3 regions of the Paenibacillus sp. FSL M7-1455 genome follow, and region 1 is predicted to be linked to each of the others. Evidence: riboswitches for the same ligand, from Rfam matches in the RefSeq annotation. Region 1 holds a riboswitch; each other region holds the start of a gene.
The links. A riboswitch is a leader RNA that binds a small molecule or an ion and turns the genes downstream of it on or off. The one in region 1 is predicted to bind thiamine pyrophosphate.
Positions count from the first base shown of each region.

Region 2: linked by a shared signal. The riboswitch ahead of NYE48_RS21165 (ECF transporter S component) and the one ahead of NYE48_RS20195 (YkoF family thiamine/hydroxymethylpyrimidine-binding protein) in region 1 are both predicted to bind thiamine pyrophosphate.
Region 3: linked by a shared signal. The riboswitch ahead of thiC (phosphomethylpyrimidine synthase ThiC) and the one ahead of NYE48_RS20195 (YkoF family thiamine/hydroxymethylpyrimidine-binding protein) in region 1 are both predicted to bind thiamine pyrophosphate.

Region 1 covers NZ_JBBORO010000001.1:4,382,139-4,387,495, reverse strand. Annotated here, with positions in the region: gene NYE48_RS20205 (ABC transporter ATP-binding protein) at 1-1,487, opposite strand, end outside; gene NYE48_RS20200 (ECF transporter S component) at 1,487-2,080, opposite strand; gene NYE48_RS20195 (YkoF family thiamine/hydroxymethylpyrimidine-binding protein) at 2,077-2,733, opposite strand; TPP riboswitch at 2,877-2,993, opposite strand; gene NYE48_RS20190 (HelD family protein) at 3,292-5,357, shown strand, end outside.
Region 2 covers NZ_JBBORO010000001.1:4,586,399-4,591,755, reverse strand. Annotated here, with positions in the region: gene NYE48_RS21180 (phosphotransferase enzyme family protein) at 185-1,195, shown strand; gene NYE48_RS21175 (SDR family oxidoreductase) at 1,207-2,073, shown strand; gene asd (archaetidylserine decarboxylase) at 2,070-2,876, opposite strand; TPP riboswitch at 3,202-3,313, shown strand; gene NYE48_RS21165 (ECF transporter S component) at 3,419-4,027, shown strand; gene NYE48_RS21160 (ABC transporter ATP-binding protein) at 4,020-5,357, shown strand, end outside.
Region 3 covers NZ_JBBORO010000001.1:1,429,168-1,434,524, forward strand. Annotated here, with positions in the region: gene NYE48_RS06650 (transposase) at 1-607, opposite strand, end outside; gene NYE48_RS06655 (hypothetical protein) at 609-872, shown strand; gene NYE48_RS06660 (WG repeat-containing protein) at 1,434-1,730, opposite strand; TPP riboswitch at 1,915-2,028, shown strand; partial or broken gene thiC (phosphomethylpyrimidine synthase ThiC) at 2,352-4,148, shown strand; gene NYE48_RS06670 (WG repeat-containing protein) at 4,386-4,940, opposite strand; gene NYE48_RS28195 (stalk domain-containing protein) at 5,052-5,357, shown strand, end outside.

The DNA.
Region 1 (5,357 bases):
AAAATTTGCTGTTCGTCCGACAGCATGGCGGCCACGCTCAGGCGCCGCTTCTGTCCTTGGCTCAACGAGAATGGGCTGAAGGATTCGCGGCCCTCCAGACGGAATCGTTGCAAAAGGCCGTTTACCCGCTCGCCGATTTCCGTCTCGCTGCGGTTCTGCAATCGAAAGGAATAAGCCAACTCGTCATACACCGTATCGGCGACGAGTTGATGTTCCGGATGCTGGAAAATAAAGCCGATCCGGCTCCGGAGCTCGGCTTCCTTCCAGTCCGGCAGCGGTTTGCCGTCCAGCGTGACGCTGCCGGACGAAGGCTCCAGAAGCCCGGACAGCACGGCGAACAGCGTCGATTTTCCCGCACCGTTCCTGCCGGTAACCGCCAGAAGCTCTCCCGCGCGGACCGACAGGGAGATCTCCTGGATCACCGCCCGTTTTCTCCGGAAGAAGGACAACCGTTCTGCGCGAAGCAGGATGCGTCCGGCAACGCCGGGGCCGGCTGCGTGTTCGGAGACGGCCGCGCCGCGGCGCGCAGGTTCCGCGTTTTTTTGTAGCCGCGCCCGAAGCGAACGGGTCGCTTGTTTTTGAATTTGGGCCGGATAGCCCGTCCATTCCTCGATAAGCTCCCGGGCGGAAAGCGGCAGCGGGCCCGGGATGTCCCCGGCATCCGCTTGGCCGCCGGTCACGCCGGCATCCCGGATCAACGCGCGGTGAAGCGTGGCGGCCCGAGGGAGCCAAATGCCGGCTTGCGCCGCTTCGTGTGCTTGATTCATAAAAAACGCATCCGGCTTCCCCTCATATCGAAATGTTCCTTGCTTGTCCATAACGACAAGTCGGTCGACGTATTCGATCCATGGATCGAGGTTGTGCTCGATCAGCAGGATCGTCATCGGCAGCAGCCGGCGGAGGGCATGGAGCCGGTCCGCGAGCAGCTGCGCCGAAGCCGGATCGAGATTCGACGTCGGTTCGTCCAGGATGAGCACCTTGGGCCTAAGGACGAGCGCCGCGGCGATGGCGACGCGCTGTTTTTGCCCTCCGGAGAGCGTATGGATTTCTTTCTCCCGGCAATCGCTCAGCTGAACGAGCTTCAGCGCATCTTCGATCCGCCCGCCGATCTCCTCCCGGGGGCAGCCGATGTTTTCCAGGCAAAAGGCCAGCTCCTGCTCGACCGTCAACATGCAAAACTGGCTGTCCGGGTCTTGAAAGACGATGCCGACGGTTTGGGCCGTTTTTCCGGGATGGCGAAGGTCCGGCGTTTCTCCGAACAGCTTCACGCTGCCGGTAACGACGCTTTCCACCGCATGCGGGTATATCCCGTTCAGACAGAGGGCGAGCGAGCTTTTTCCGCAGCCGCCGGGACCCAAAAGCAGCGTGATTTCCCCCTTGTATAACGACATCGAAACCGAAGACAGCACGTCATCCCCAAGATGGTCGTCGAGCTTCAGGGAAATCCGGTCGGCTTCCAGCACCGGTCGGCGGTCTACAGCGGCCATTAGGAAACCTCCGCCTTGGAACTCAGCTGACCGCGCGAAGTTTTGGCGATCGGGAAGCTGCGGAGCACGCCGGTTTTGGCCAGCGCGTCGGCGATCCATTTGCCGAGCAGGCCGGCGAGCAGCACGGAGCTGACGATGCGGGCGATGAACATGGCCAGCAGCAGGCCCGGGGACAACGCGGCAAAGCCCGAGTGGATGAAACCCCAGGCAAAGCTGAAGACGGCCGAACCGGCGCCTGCGGCCATCAAGGCCGGGGCGGAATAGTTCCGGTAACGCAGCGCCGCAAAGACGGCTTCAGCCCCGAGCCCCTGGATAAAGGCCGACAAAATAAGCACCGGCCCTGCCGTATTGCCGATCAGAAGCTCGACGGTTCCGGCCACCGTTTCCGACAAAAGCGCGGCTCCCGGACGCTGCAATATATATGCCGAGATGATGGATACGATAAACCAGATCCCGAAAATGACCTCGTATCCCATCGGCCCCATCAAGCCGACCAGGACGTTGCCGACCTGAAGGAAAAGAACGTATACGACGGCAAAAACGACCGACAGCGAACTCAGCACGATAATGTCGCGCAATTTCCAGTTTTTCATCGGATCTGCGCCTCCCCGGCTTGGTTTCGCGCAGGCTTCGGGGAAGGGCTGTTGCACGACAGGGTTGCGGTCATCACCAAATGGGACGTTTCCTCCGCAGCGTTGGCAAACGCCTGCTCCAGCGTCCGGAACACGTCGCCGGCAGTCCCGTCGAGGCGGCTTGCATAATGAACGCTTCCGGAGAAGGTGCCCAGCGTTTGAGCCGTCCGGACCGCCTCCGCGATCATGCCCATATATCCCGGCGCGTTCATCGGATAAAGGGCGAACTGCGCCGACGTGTCGACCCCCGAGGGGGCATCGTTCAAACGGACGTCATCCTCCGACATGTACGCGTCGCCGCTGGAGTCGCCCGGGCAGCCGATCGAAAATGTGCCGCTGAACACGACATGCTCCCCGCTTTCCGCCGCATGGGCGAACATCGACTGGGCGACGTCGAACACCTGGGACATCCGCCCGCGGACGCAGGTGCTGACATCGTCCGTAAACATCCATACTTTGGACGTATTCGTCCGTTTCAAAGCCTCTTCGATGATTTCGGCAAAACGGCCGCTCATCGGATAAATCGAAAAGCGGCAGCCCGCGATGCGGCTGGTCCCGCAAGCGCCGGCGGATCCCCCGCACGCATCTATGCCGCTATGCAAATTTTCAGTCATAACCTTCGTTTCCTCCTTCAACGAACGCTGATCGATTTTCAACTTCAAGCCGGCCGGCACGCAAAAAAACCGCACCCGAAAGAGTGCAGCTCGCGGACGGCTCGAAGGCCGGTTCCGTCGTTCGGATCGAAAGGCCTCGAAGCAGTCGTTTCACCGCACTTCCCCACGCTAGTATGACCTAGATCGGGTGTAAAGGGTTAACGTTCGCGCATGCATTCGCTACTTGTCTCTCAGCCAGAAAGGCACCCCTAGTGCTATCTATCCGTATGCAGTTTTTTGCTGGTTCCCATTATACAGCTTCGAAAAAGATTGTAAAGACCCGAGCCTTTTGAAAGCGCCGTTTTCACAACGGGCCGCGCTGGAGAATGCGCCTTCATTGTGATATACTGAATATCCTTTCTAAGCGGGCTTATGGCTCACGACTAAGCATCAGCTTACCAGGGCAGGGTGGTTCGCGGCGTTCGCCCCGCACATATCGCAGGGTTGCAGGCGAACGGCGCACGAACGGCTCCCGCGGCCATTTTGGCTGGCGGAAAAACTTTTAGGAGGTAACTGAAATTGGAGCAAACTTTTCAAAGTGCCTATCAAGAGGAAGAGCGAAGGCTGAATGCAACGATAGCGGAAATCGACAAGCAGCTGGAGCGGCTGCGCGCGATCCCGGTGTATACCGGGCATGATTTTACCGAGCAGGTGCTCGAGGCCGGGCGCGAGGAAAAAAGGCAGTCCTTGGCCAAGAGCCTGGCGGCCCCTTATTTTGGACGGCTTGATTTTCAGGAAAAAAAGGATGCCGCGCCCACACCGCTTTACATCGGCAAAATCGGCGTCGATCACGAGGAGGTCGGCGAGCAGCCGATGGTCATCGATTGGCGGGCCCCGATCGCCAGCGTTTTTTATTCCTTCACGGGCGGGGATGAACCGGCTTCGTACGAAGCGCCCGAAGGGACGATCGAAGGGCTGGTGTATTTAAAGCGGAACCTCGTCATCCGGAAGCAGATTTTGGAGCGGGTGTCCGACACGTATGACCGGAACGGCGACCAGCCGGCCGTATCCGACGAATTTCTGGTATACCGGCTGGGCGAAAACAAGGACAACAAGCTGCGCGATATCGTTTCCACCATCCAGGCGGAGCAGGACAAAATCATCCGCGCGGCAAAAAATACGGCGCTGATCATCCAAGGGGTGGCGGGAAGCGGAAAAACGACCGTGGCGCTGCACCGCCTCGCCTATTTGCTGTATCAATACAAGGAGCAGGTCACGGCAGAGAAGATGATCATTTTTGCCCCGAACCATATGTTCCTCGATTACATTTCCGACGTGCTGCCCGAACTCGGCGTCGGGGACATCCAGCAGAGCACGTTCGCGGATTGGGCCATGAAGCAGCTCGGCATCGAGCTCCCGCTTGCCGATCCGTCCGAGACGCTTTCCTACTGGTTCGAATCGGACGGGGGAATGCCGGAGGTGACGGACGAGGTTCCCGGACGCTTCAAGGGCTCGATCCGGTTCATGGACATGATCCGCGCCTGCATCGAGGCGATGGAAGACGCTTCTGTGCCCCAAGCGGACTTTATGCCTTGGGAGGGCGCCGTGCTCGCGCGCGATACGATTCTCCACTGGTTCAACGACGAATATAAGCCGTATCCGCTCGCGAAGCGGAAAGAACGGGTGATGGCGAGAATCCACCGGTGGGTCGAGATGGAGCTGAAAAAGTCGCCTTCGGCCGCCGCGATGAAGGAGCGGAAGAAAAAAGCGTCCCAGCGCGAAAAATCATATGCCGCCAAGTGGCCGAAGTTCGAGCCGCTCGTGCTGTACAAGCAAATGTTCAAAGCGCTGAAGCTGCAGGCCGGCTGGCCGGAAGAACTGCTGGCGGGCATTCCGGGCGCCGTGTTGAAATCGACGCAAAAGGATTTGAAAAAGGACATTCTGCGCGAGGAAGACCTGCCTGCCCTGTTGTACATCCATTATTTGCTCAACGATATCACGGGAGAACAGCGGTTCGACCATATCGTCATCGACGAGGCGCAGGATTTTTCGCCATTTCAGGTCGCGGTCCTCGATTTGTTCGTGAAAGGCCACTCCTTTACCATTCTCGGGGATTTGTCCCAGGGCATCCATGCCTACCGGGGAGTCCATGGCTGGGAGGAAATGAGGGCCTGGTTCAATCCGGAAGACACGGCGTATTTTGCGCTCACGCGGAGCTACCGCTCGACGATGGAAATCATCGAATTCGCCAACCGCATCCTCGAGCAAGGGGTAAGCAGCGAACTGCTTGCGGTGCCTGTTTTTCGGAGCGGGAACCCGGTGCGCATGATCGCTTATGGAAGCGGCGAAGACGAGCGATTAAAGGGCCTGCGCGAAGGGCTGCTTAAGCTTTCGTCGGGCGAATACCGCACGGTGGCCGTGTTGACGCGGACGCTGAAGGACGCAAGGGCGCTGCACGAACGGTTGCAGCCGGACTTGCCCGATCTTCACTTGATCGACGGCGGCGACAAGGCGTACGAGGGCGGCTTATCCGTCCTCCCCGTATACCTCTCGAAAGGCCTCGAATTTGACGCGGTCATCGTGGCGGATGCGGACGGGGAGCATTACGGCGCTTCGGCTTGGGATGCGAAGCTGCTGTACGTCGG
Region 2 (5,357 bases), 200 kb from region 1:
TTTTGGGAAGGGCAAGCGATGGGCCGGAGGCCTGCAAGAGGGGATGGCGAGGACCGGAGCAGGCGGCACGGCGGCGATGGCTATCGAAATTTCCGGGCCCGGTATGCTATGCTGGCTATATGGAATTTTGTAATGATAGAACAGAAAAAAACGGCAAAAGAGCGAAAACAAGGGGGGGATACCCATGAACGAAGCGTTTCATGCGGATTCGGAGGACAGCAGAAGACTGCTGCTCGTTCAGGCGGAGGCGGCTCTGACGGCTGCCCTGGAGCAGTACGGTATTCAGGAAAAACATCTGGATTTCATTCAGGTGTCGGAGCATGTCACCTATAAAATCGAAGATGAAGCGGGAAGGTTGTATTTGCTCCGCGTTCATCCCGCAGCGGCATCCTCAGGGGAAACCGTTTCGGAAATGGAGTGGCTCGAATATTTGGCGCGGGTCGAGGGGCTTGTGGTCCCCACGGGCGTTCCGAACCGCGAAGGCTCGTACGTCACCGAGGTGGAGACGGGTCGGGGGCAAAGCTGGAAGGTGTCGGTGCTTCGCTGGATCGATGGCGACCATTGGGAGGGACAGTACAGCGAAGAGCAGCTCCTTCTCATGGGCGGTCTGCTGGCGAAGATGCACCGGGCGGCCCTCCGTTTCAAACCTGCCGAGGGCTTTGTCCGCCCGGTATGGGACGGGGAGCCGTTCGCGCGGGAGACGGCCAGGCTCAAGCAGCATCATGGGAGTTTTCTAACCTCGGACGAATACGCGATTTATGAGCAGGCGGCCGCCAAAGTGACGGCCCATATGTCCGGCATGCGGCGGGATCGCGAGAGTTTCGGCCTCATTCACGGCGATTTCCACGAAGGAAACATGGTGTTCAAAGGCGGGGAGCCTTATCCGATCGATTTCGGGCGCTGCGGTTTCGGCTTCTATTTGTATGATTTGGCGCAGTCGTTTATCGGCTTGTACCCTGTGCAGCGTCAATGGTTCATGGAAGGATACGAGCGGCTGCGGCCCGTTTCCGGCCAGCCGGGCTGCATTCCTGCGCTCGAAACGTTTTTTGTCAAAGCGCTGATCGAAAACCAGAGCTTCCATGCCCCGCATCCGTGGGAAGCGGCGGAGCTGAGGGAAAGCAAGCCGTATTCGTTGGCGCTCCTTCGGCATTATTTGGACGGGAATCCGTTTCTGTTCGAAGCGATTCCCGTATAAGGTGGGGTAACATGAAAACAATGCAAGGGGAGCCGGTAGCCCTGGTCACGGGCGGTTCAAGCGGCTTCGGGCTGCTGACGGCGGTTGAGCTTGCCCGGCGGGGATTCGCCGTCATCGCGGGCATCCGGAGGATGGAGGCGCAGGCAGGGCTGATGGACGCGGCGGCGGAGGCCGGGGTGCAGGGAAAAATCGTTGCCGTGCGGCTGGACGTTACCGACCCGGCCGGCGTGGCGGACGCTGCGGCATACATACGCCGGCAGTACGGCCGGTTGGACGTGCTGGTCAACAATGCCGGAACGGCCTACGGAGGTTTCGTCGAGGAGGTGCCTGCCGCGATTTGGCAGGAACAGATGGATACGAACTTTCACGGCATGGTGCGGGTGACGCAGGCGGTGCTGCCGATCATGCGGGAGCGGGGGAAAGGCCGGATCATCCAGATGAGCAGCATCAGCGGCCGCATCGGATTTCCGGGATATGCGCCGTATGCTTCCTCGAAATTCGCCATGGAGGGTTTCAGCGAATGCCTTGCGCTCGAAGCCAAACCCTTCGGCATCGATGTGGTCCTGGTAGAGCCCGGTGCCTACGGCACCCCGATTTGGGACAAGGGGTTCGCGCAAATGAGCGCTCCCGAAGGTTCGCCTTACCGGGCCATGATGGACAAGGTGCTGGCGTTTTCGCGAAAAAGCGCACGACAAGGAGGCGACCCGAAGGAGGTAGCCGAACTCGTTGCGCGTATCGCATGCATGAAGCGGCCCGCGTTCCGGTACGCCCTGCCGGGAAGCACGCGGTTGACGCTCCGGGCCAAAGCGATCCTGCCGGGGCGTTTGCTGCAAAAGATGATCGCTTCCGTCATGGGACGGGACGAAAGCGGATCTTAGCCCTTGTCCCGCGGGACCGGAGGGTGAAGCGTTCCGAGAAGCTGGCCCATCCGGACGTGGTCCCCGGGCTTCAGGCCGGCCCTTGGCGTAAACGTTCCGTCCTGCGTCAGCAGCACGACGGTCGAGCCGAATTCGAAATAGGCCAGGTCGTCGCCGTTGTTCCAGCGGGACACGGATTCGTCGTCGTAACGGATGCTGCTGACGTTCATGGCGCCGACCTTCACGACGGCCACCTCGCCGTATTCCCCGGCGATGTAGGTGATCAGCCGCTCGTTCCGGCACAGCACCGATTTCATCCGGGTCATGCCGAATTCGTTGACCGGATAAGCCCGGCCCTTGATGTGCTCGCTTTCCGTACGCACCCCCGTAATGGGGGAATGGATGCGGTGGTAGTCGGTCGGGCTTAAATAAAGCACAAAAAAATAGCCGTGTTTGTACAGCTCCAAATGGGGGGAGAAGTTCAGCAGCTCCGCCACGGAATAATCCTGGCCTTTGACGTTTAATATCGTCCCCGCGGAAATGTCGCCCATGGCCGTTATTTTGGCGTCGACCGGGCTTGTCAGCACGTTCGGCCCTTCCTCGACCGGGCGCATGCCCGGCTTCAGCCGGCGCGAAAAAAACTCGTTCAGCGTCCTGTATTCGTGGATTTCCTTTTCGGCTTCGTCGGCTGGAATCTGATAGCTTTTTATAAAATAAGGGATGACGCCCCTGCTGAGCCTGCTATGGGAAAAACGCCCCATCAATGCGGATAGCCACTTTCTTGAGGAGAGCTCCGTCATCAGCCTTAACAATCGTTTTGCCATGCTATTTCTCCCTTCGGATGGTGCTTCGAGTCGATTTATAGAGTTAACGTGCGCGGCCGCCTTTTGGTTTCACCGAATTTCGGCCGGATCCGAAATGCGCAGCATACTATTTTTGGAACACTCTGAAATATATTGACATAGAATAGCGGTTAAATCAATAACGTCTAACGCAAGACGGACGGCCGCATGCAGGGGGAGGAAGTAGGGCAGGGGCTGCCGAGGAAAAATTTTTTCTGTTGCCAACCGGCACGGAATTGGTGTATTTTGGAACCAGGAACCGGACGCTTTCGCATGCTTCGTTTTTTTGGCGAAGGGCGGTCCGTTACATATGGGATGCGGGAGCTTGAGTGAATCAGGCTGAGATTGCAGCTGTATCCGCTGCTGACCGGGAATCTGATCTGGATAATGCCAGCGTAGAGAATTCGCGATAGAAGCCCATGGACCGGGCTTATTTAACCGTCTCTCTTTGCGTATCCAGGGCGGTTTTTTTCATGCCTATTTTTGCGCATTCCCGCTCACCGAAGAAGAGAGGAAGATGTAGGATGAATCACGTGCTTCAGGCGGAAAAAAGGAAAGGGCTGCGGCTGAGCGACCTGCTGGTCACGATTTTGCTGTCGCTTGCGCTTGGCGTCGTCTATCATTTTTGGAGCTCGGTGTACGATCTGTTCAAGCCGCTGTTTTTTCAGGCTGATGAGCTGGTGTACGGGGTCTGGTTTTTGGCGCCGACGCTCGCCATGCTCCTGATTCGCAAACCCGGCGTTGCCCTGTTGGCGGAGGTGGCGGCGGCACACGTGGAAATTTTGTTCGGCAGCGAATGGGGCGTTCAGCTGGTGCTGTACAGCGTCGCGCAGGGCCTTGCGGCGGAACTGGTTTTTGCCTTGCTGCGCTACCGCAGCTTCAAGATGGGGACGGCGGCATTTGCGGGCGCGGCCGCTGCGCTCGGTTCGTTTGCGGTCGATGTTTATTTCGGTTACGTGACGGACTATACGCTCGGGATGATGCTGTTCAAATACGTGCTTAGAATCATCAGCTCCGCGATTTTGGCGGGATATTTGGCGTTTGCGCTGGCGAAGGCATTGGAGGCTACCGGCGTGACGCAGCTGCTGCGGCCCGTGACCCAAAAGGATTATGAAGCGCTTGACCATGATTGAGCCGTTGGATTTAGAACCGTTCGGGCCGGAGACCGTGGCGGGAGTCAGCAAGCTCAGGCTTAAATTTCCGGGAGAGCCGTCTTTCGTGTTCAAGGATTTGTCCCTGTCCGTTCGTCGCGGCGAGAAAGTGCTGCTGCTCGGGCCCAGCGGCTGCGGCAAATCGACGCTGCTGCAGGTGCTCGGCGGGCTGATTCCGCAAGTGATCGAGGTGCCGATCAAAGCGGAAGGCATCGTGGCGCCGGATTCCAGAGGGTACGTGTTCCAGGATCCGGATACGCAGTTTTGCATGCCATACGTCGACGAAGAGCTGGCGTTCGTATTGGAGAACCGCGGCATTCCGCGGGAACGGATGGTGCCCGAAATGCGCCGGGCCCTTGAAGCGGTCGGTTTGCGTCCGGATCTGCTGCATGTTCCGGTAGACAGCCTGTCCCAAGGCATGAAGCAGCGGCTGGCGCTGGCCTCCGTGCTGCTGCTGGAGCCCGAGGTCATTTTTCTGGACGAACCGTCCGCCCTCCTGGATCCCGAGGGAAGAAAACAGATGTGGGAGTCCGTCTGGAAAGCGGCGGAAGGGCGGACTTTAATCGTCGTGGAGCACCGGATCGAAGAGATCGCGGACCGGATGGACCGGATCGTCCTGCTGGCTCCGGACGGGAGCATTCTCGGCGACGGCCCTCCCGCATGGGTTTTCGGCGCCTTCCGGCGGGAGCTGCAGCAGTACGGCATCTGGTATCCGGGCGTATGGGCGGATTTTTTCAAGGTGCTTGACCTGAGGCGGGGCGGAGCGGCGAAACCGTTGGAACCGGACGCATCCGCTCCGCTTCTCACGCTGCGGCGGTTTTCGGGATTCCGGGCCGGCCGGCCCGTGGTGCGGGCAGACGAGGCGCGGGTCGATCCCGGGGATTTTATCGCGGTCGTCGGTCCGAACGGGGCGGGCAAAAGCTCGTTGTTGCTCAGCCTGATGTCGCTGCTGCGCTTTCGGGGGGAATACCGGTTATGCGGGGAGGCCATGCCGGAAACGGAGGGCGCTTCCCGGAGAGCGCGCCGGGCGATTCGTCCGCCCACGGACCGGATCGGTTACGTGTTCCAAAACCCGGAATTCCAGTTCGTCGCGGAATCGGTGCTGGGGGAAGCCGGCTTTTCCGCGAAAGCGAAACAAGCGGGGAAGGCCGAGGCCGAAGCGAAAGCGCGAAGGTTGCTGCGATTCTTTCATTTGGAAGGGCTGGAACGCCGCCATCCGTACCAGCTTTCCACCGGCCAAAAACGGAGGCTTAGCATGGCGGCCGCCGTCGTGGGCGAGCAGCCCGTCCTTTTGCTGGATGAACCGACTTTC
Region 3 (5,357 bases), 3.0 Mb from region 1:
TGACATGCGCCGGCGTTACTTCCAAGGCGATCGGCAATTCACTTTTCGTATCGACCGCCAGATGAATTTTGTAACCAAACCATGTGATTTTATTGCCGAAGGAATCAATTTTTGCGCCCCAGTTCGCATTACCCGTTTGCTCGCTTTTGCGTTTGGGCTGCTTTTTCTCGTAAGCGCGGAGAGCGGCGCTGTCTATGGCGACGTTACTGCCTTCTATGATACCTTCCTGCTGACAGCGTGTGACCAAATCCTCAAAAAGCCGTTTTGCCAAGTCCTTTCTCGTCAGTTCTGAGAAAACTCGGCTTAATGTGGATATGGAAGGAGCTTCTCGATCCAGCGGAAGACCACACTGATAACGAAACCGGAGATCCGTATCCAAACGCTTATGCAACCCTGAAAAGGTACTTATTCCTTCAAGCGGCGCAGCCAAGAGTGCTCGTAGAATACCTTGTCTGCAGTATCCCTCAGCGCCTCGGGGTGAACGGCTTCTCAGTTCCTTGGCATACGGTCTCAGATCGAGAGAGCTGAAGAAGATCGGCAATCTCTCCTTGGGTTGAATTTTTAAAAGTTCTTCGAAGGAAAACAGACATTCTTGGAGAATATACAAAGTGACTTCCTCCATCCTTGAGGTTTTTGGGTTTGGTCACTTGAAAACTTCTCCAAGTTGGGGTGAAGTCCCTTTTTTATGTCCGAAAATCCTTACGGCTCAAGGCCTCAGATTACTGCAAAACGCTCAAATAAAAAAGTGGTTAAATATCCCTGATGAATCGGCATTAATCGAGTTTGATTGGGATGCTGTCGAACACCCGCTGAGCACAATGATCGGAATAACTCTAATCAACATGACGAGAATGGGCTTGGCCCATTTTTGAAGCAACAAAATCTTTTTCATCGTTGTCCTCCCTAATTGAAAGTATGGAATATCAATGTGGGAAAGGACTATTGTCGTCTTCATCAGGTGCTTCTCTTCGTCTGGCGATACGTACTATCCACCGCTGAATGCTGCTGAGTTGTGACAGTCTTACAGCCACAAACCAAATTGAACCGGCTGCAGCAATTTCATGCCCCCAGTGTATCTTTTGTGAAGAAAAATAGGTGAATGGAAGTAACACTACGGAAGAGATGAGAGCAATCGAGAATGCCAATTGAACCAAGTCATAAAAATGCTCCAGTCAAGTTCACCTCCGCATGAGCGATATGGGTTTTTTTATAATAATTATACGCTTTAAAAAACTGTGTAGTTTCACTAATCTGCCCGTTAGCTTAACGAAAAATGAAGCAGTTGCCAAAGGGAAGTTAGTTTCGATAAGTTAGCTGTAATGCGTTCTTTTTCCGATACAATCCGTGAAGCTCGGTTGTTCTGCCTTACTGTAGTTTTGTCACTCCGTTCGGAAGTTCGGAAGCCGGCGGCCAGACGATCGCTCCGCAGCGGTTCACGTACCCTCTGTTTTCTCGCTCGAAATCGGAACGAGCAAACTGATCACAGCCAATTCGCCGTTAAAATCGTCAGTCCAATAGAATTTCGACTCGATCACAAAGCGGCCGGATGTATTGATATAGCCGTACCTCTGCCCCTGGCTGGCCGGAGCCAGGCCGCCCTTGAACAAACCCCCGGCTGTAATGCCCTGGATGACTTTGGTGCCCTTCTTGTTGATATAGAAGGTGACTCCATTACGCTCGAGTTGTCCGTATCGGGGCCTGTCAGCCGTCTTTCCCAGGAGACGCTCCATGAGTATGTTCCGGTCTTAAAAGAAGCTGCCGCACAGATGGGACTCATGCTGGCCTGATCCGAAACGGCATTTTGGAAAATATGGTTGTTTTTCCGCCATGTTTAGGCTAAACTGTAATGGACAGCCCAAAGCGTGGGCTGACTGAACTGAATAGGACGCAGCGGCAAGATTGCCGTTAGCCGTCAAACGTTACTGGGGGAGTCCGAATTGTCCGGACTGAGACGGAATCGCATGAGATTCCGGACCCTTAGCACCTGATCTGGATCATGCCAGCGTAGGGAAGTAATCGGCGAAACAACGACGAGCATCGTCAACATGCCTTGAGTGAAGCCACCCCTGTGGGTAGACTTACCGCGGCATGTTTGGCGGTGAAAGATAGAGCCGGTTCCCTGGGGGAACCGGTTTTTTTATGCAGTATCCGAGACATCATCGCATCTCCATGGCGTTCCGACAAGGTGGAGATGTGTGGTGCGTGGCCATGATTACCATGTTCCCGCCCTGCCGAGGAGCTGTATCCCTGTTTTTGAATTCGCCCGTGCTGTACTTCCCTCATGCTTGGCCTGATGAACAGGTGCGCAGAATGAGCAAGGCCGGACCATACCATGAGGAGGAGAACGAGCGATGAGCACAGAACATGAAACAGGGGGACAGGAACACCATCGGGATACGGAAAAAGAAAGCACGGGGCGTCTGCGGCCTTTTCCGGGCAGCCGCAAGGTATACATTCAGGGCTCGCGACCGGACCTATTGGTCCCCGAACGCGAAATTGCCCTTCATGACACAAGCACTCCCCAAGGGGTGGAGCATAACGAAGCGCTCCGCGTGTACGATACGAGCGGTCCGATGACCGATCCGGATTATGAGGTGGACATCCGGACGGGCTTGCCTGCGCTGCGCAGGATGTGGATTACGGAGCGCGAAGACGTAGAGTCGTACAAAGGCCGGGCGATTAAGCCGGAGGACAATGGCTTGAAGCCGGGCAGCAAAAGAGCTGGAGCCGAGACGTATCCCGGCGTAACCGGGGAACCGCTGCGGGCACGGGAAGGACGATGCGTGACGCAGATGCATTATGCGCGGAGAGGCATCATTACACCCGAGATGGAATTCGCAGCCATCCGCGAAGGCGTGGAGCCCGAATTCGTACGGTAGGAGCTGGCCAGCGGCCGTGCCATTTTGCCTTCAAATATCAATCATCCGGAGAGCGAACCGATGATTATCGGACGCCATTTTCACGTCAAGATCAATGCCAACATCGGCAATTCGGCCGTATCGTCTTCCATTGAGGAAGAGGTCGAGAAGATGACCTGGGCCGTCCGTTGGGGAGCGGATACGGTTATGGACCTGTCCACGGGCAAAGACATTCACACCACCCGGGAATGGATCATCCGCAATTCGCCGGTACCGATCGGTACGGTGCCGCTCTATCAGGCGTTGGAAAAGGTCGGAGGGGAGGCGGAGGCGCTGACGTGGGAGCTGTACCGCGACACGCTGATCGAGCAGGCCGAGCAGGGTGTGGACTACTTTACGATCCATGCGGGCGTGCTGCTACGCTATATACCGATGACTGCCAAACGGATGACGGGCATCGTCTCACGGGGCGGATCGATCATGGCGGCATGGTGTCTGGCGCATCACCAGGAAAATTTCCTATACACCCATTTCGAAGAAATCTGCGAGATCATGAAGCGGTATGACGTCACCTTTTCGCTGGGAGACGGCCTTCGTCCGGGCAGCATCTATGATGCCAATGATGAAGCGCAGATGGCAGAACTTGCGACGCTGGGGGAACTGACCCAAATTGCCTGGAAGCATGACGTGCAGGTGATGATCGAGGGTCCCGGACACGTGCCGATGCACAAAATCAAGGAAAACGTGGACTTGCAAATGGAGATTTGCCAAGAAGCGCCGTTCTACACGCTCGGCCCACTGACCACGGACATTGCGCCGGGGTACGATCATATTACATCGGCCATCGGGGCGGCGATGATCGGCTGGTTTGGTACATCGATGCTCTGTTACGTTACGCCGAAGGAACATCTCGGCTTGCCAAACAAGGACGATGTGCGCGAAGGTGTCATCGCCTACAAAATCGCGGCCCATGCCGCCGATCTGGCGAAAGGCCATCCGCGTGCGCAGCGCCGGGACGACGCGCTTTCCAAAGCCCGCTTCGAATTCCGCTGGCGCGACCAGTTCAACCTCTCGCTCGACCCGGAACGCGCCATGTCCTACCACGATGAAACACTGCCTGCCGAAGGAGCGAAGCAGGCGCATTTCTGCTCGATGTGCGGGCCGAAGTTCTGCAGCATGCGCATTACGCAAGATATCCGCGCATTTGCCGCGGAGAAGGGATTGTCGGAACAAGAGGCAGTTGCCGCAGGCATGCAGGAAAAAGCCGAGGAATACCGGATGCGCTCATAATGTTGGCATTTTTGCTTGGTGTCTGCTGATCCGTTAAATTGACATTATTACTGCTTGTCCGCATGGAAACGGACAGAAAGAGAAGCAAAACAGCAAAAGCAGTTCATCTCCCTACCTTGGGAAATGAACTGCTTTTTTGGCATGTCATGCTTCACAAGCCAGACTTGGGCTGCATATTCAATTCCCTTTGCAAAATACGGTGCCAGAACGGAAAGAGGACTGTGGACGGTTATGCCGCTAACCGCCGCTATGCGTGCTGCCGCCGGAGCCATGGCCAAAAGCCAGTCCTTCTGAGAACGGCTGCGCCATGCTGAACTGCGGTGTTAGCAGGTAATTGCCGTTTTTGTCGATGAAACCGTATTTTCCGTTCACGTAAACTACTGCCGCCCCGTTTGAAAACGGGTCGGCGTGATCATACCGGGGTGTAATCCGGAGCTTGCCGGTGGTGTCAATATAGCCGTATTTGCCGCCGAACGCAAGCATTACGGCCGCCATACCTTCGGAGAAATCGGACGTCGAGCTATACCGGTATGGAATGACCAGTTCCCCCTTCGTGTTGATGTACCCCGCTGTTTTGCCCACATTGACCCGAGCCAGTCCCTCGGAGAAATTAGACGCCTGGGTGTAGATGGGCTGTATGCTCACCTTGCCATGGCTGTCTATATAACCGTACCGTGTCGCCGTAGTTCCGTCAGCATTCTGAACCTGCGTCGTATACAGCGCACGGTCATTATAAAGAATGCCGGCATTTCTCAGCTTGTATTCGAACAGCTCGCTAGTTAAACTTTTCAACGTAAAATTCGTCTATATTAATAAGATACGACCAATTCTACTTGATGGAGGTTATGCAATATGGCTATCAAAAAAATGATGAGTGCTTTCTTAGCAGTGTGCTTTGTATTGATGTTTGCTTCTGTCCCTACGTATGCAGCATCAAATGTTAAACTAATAGTAAACAGCGAAATAATTACTCCTGATTCACCACCAGTAGTTATCAATGGTAGTACCCTAGTTTCCTTGAAATCCTTAAGTAAACTAAACCTTAGCTTAATTTGGGGCTCAAAAAATAAAAGCGTTACCGTAACTACAAAAGAAAATAAACCTGAATTTCGAAAGCGCATAAGAATGCGGTGGCGATCATCCAGGAGCGGATCAACAACTGTGAATAAGTGGGAGTGGGACCAGCGAAATTTTGAAACCAATATCCAC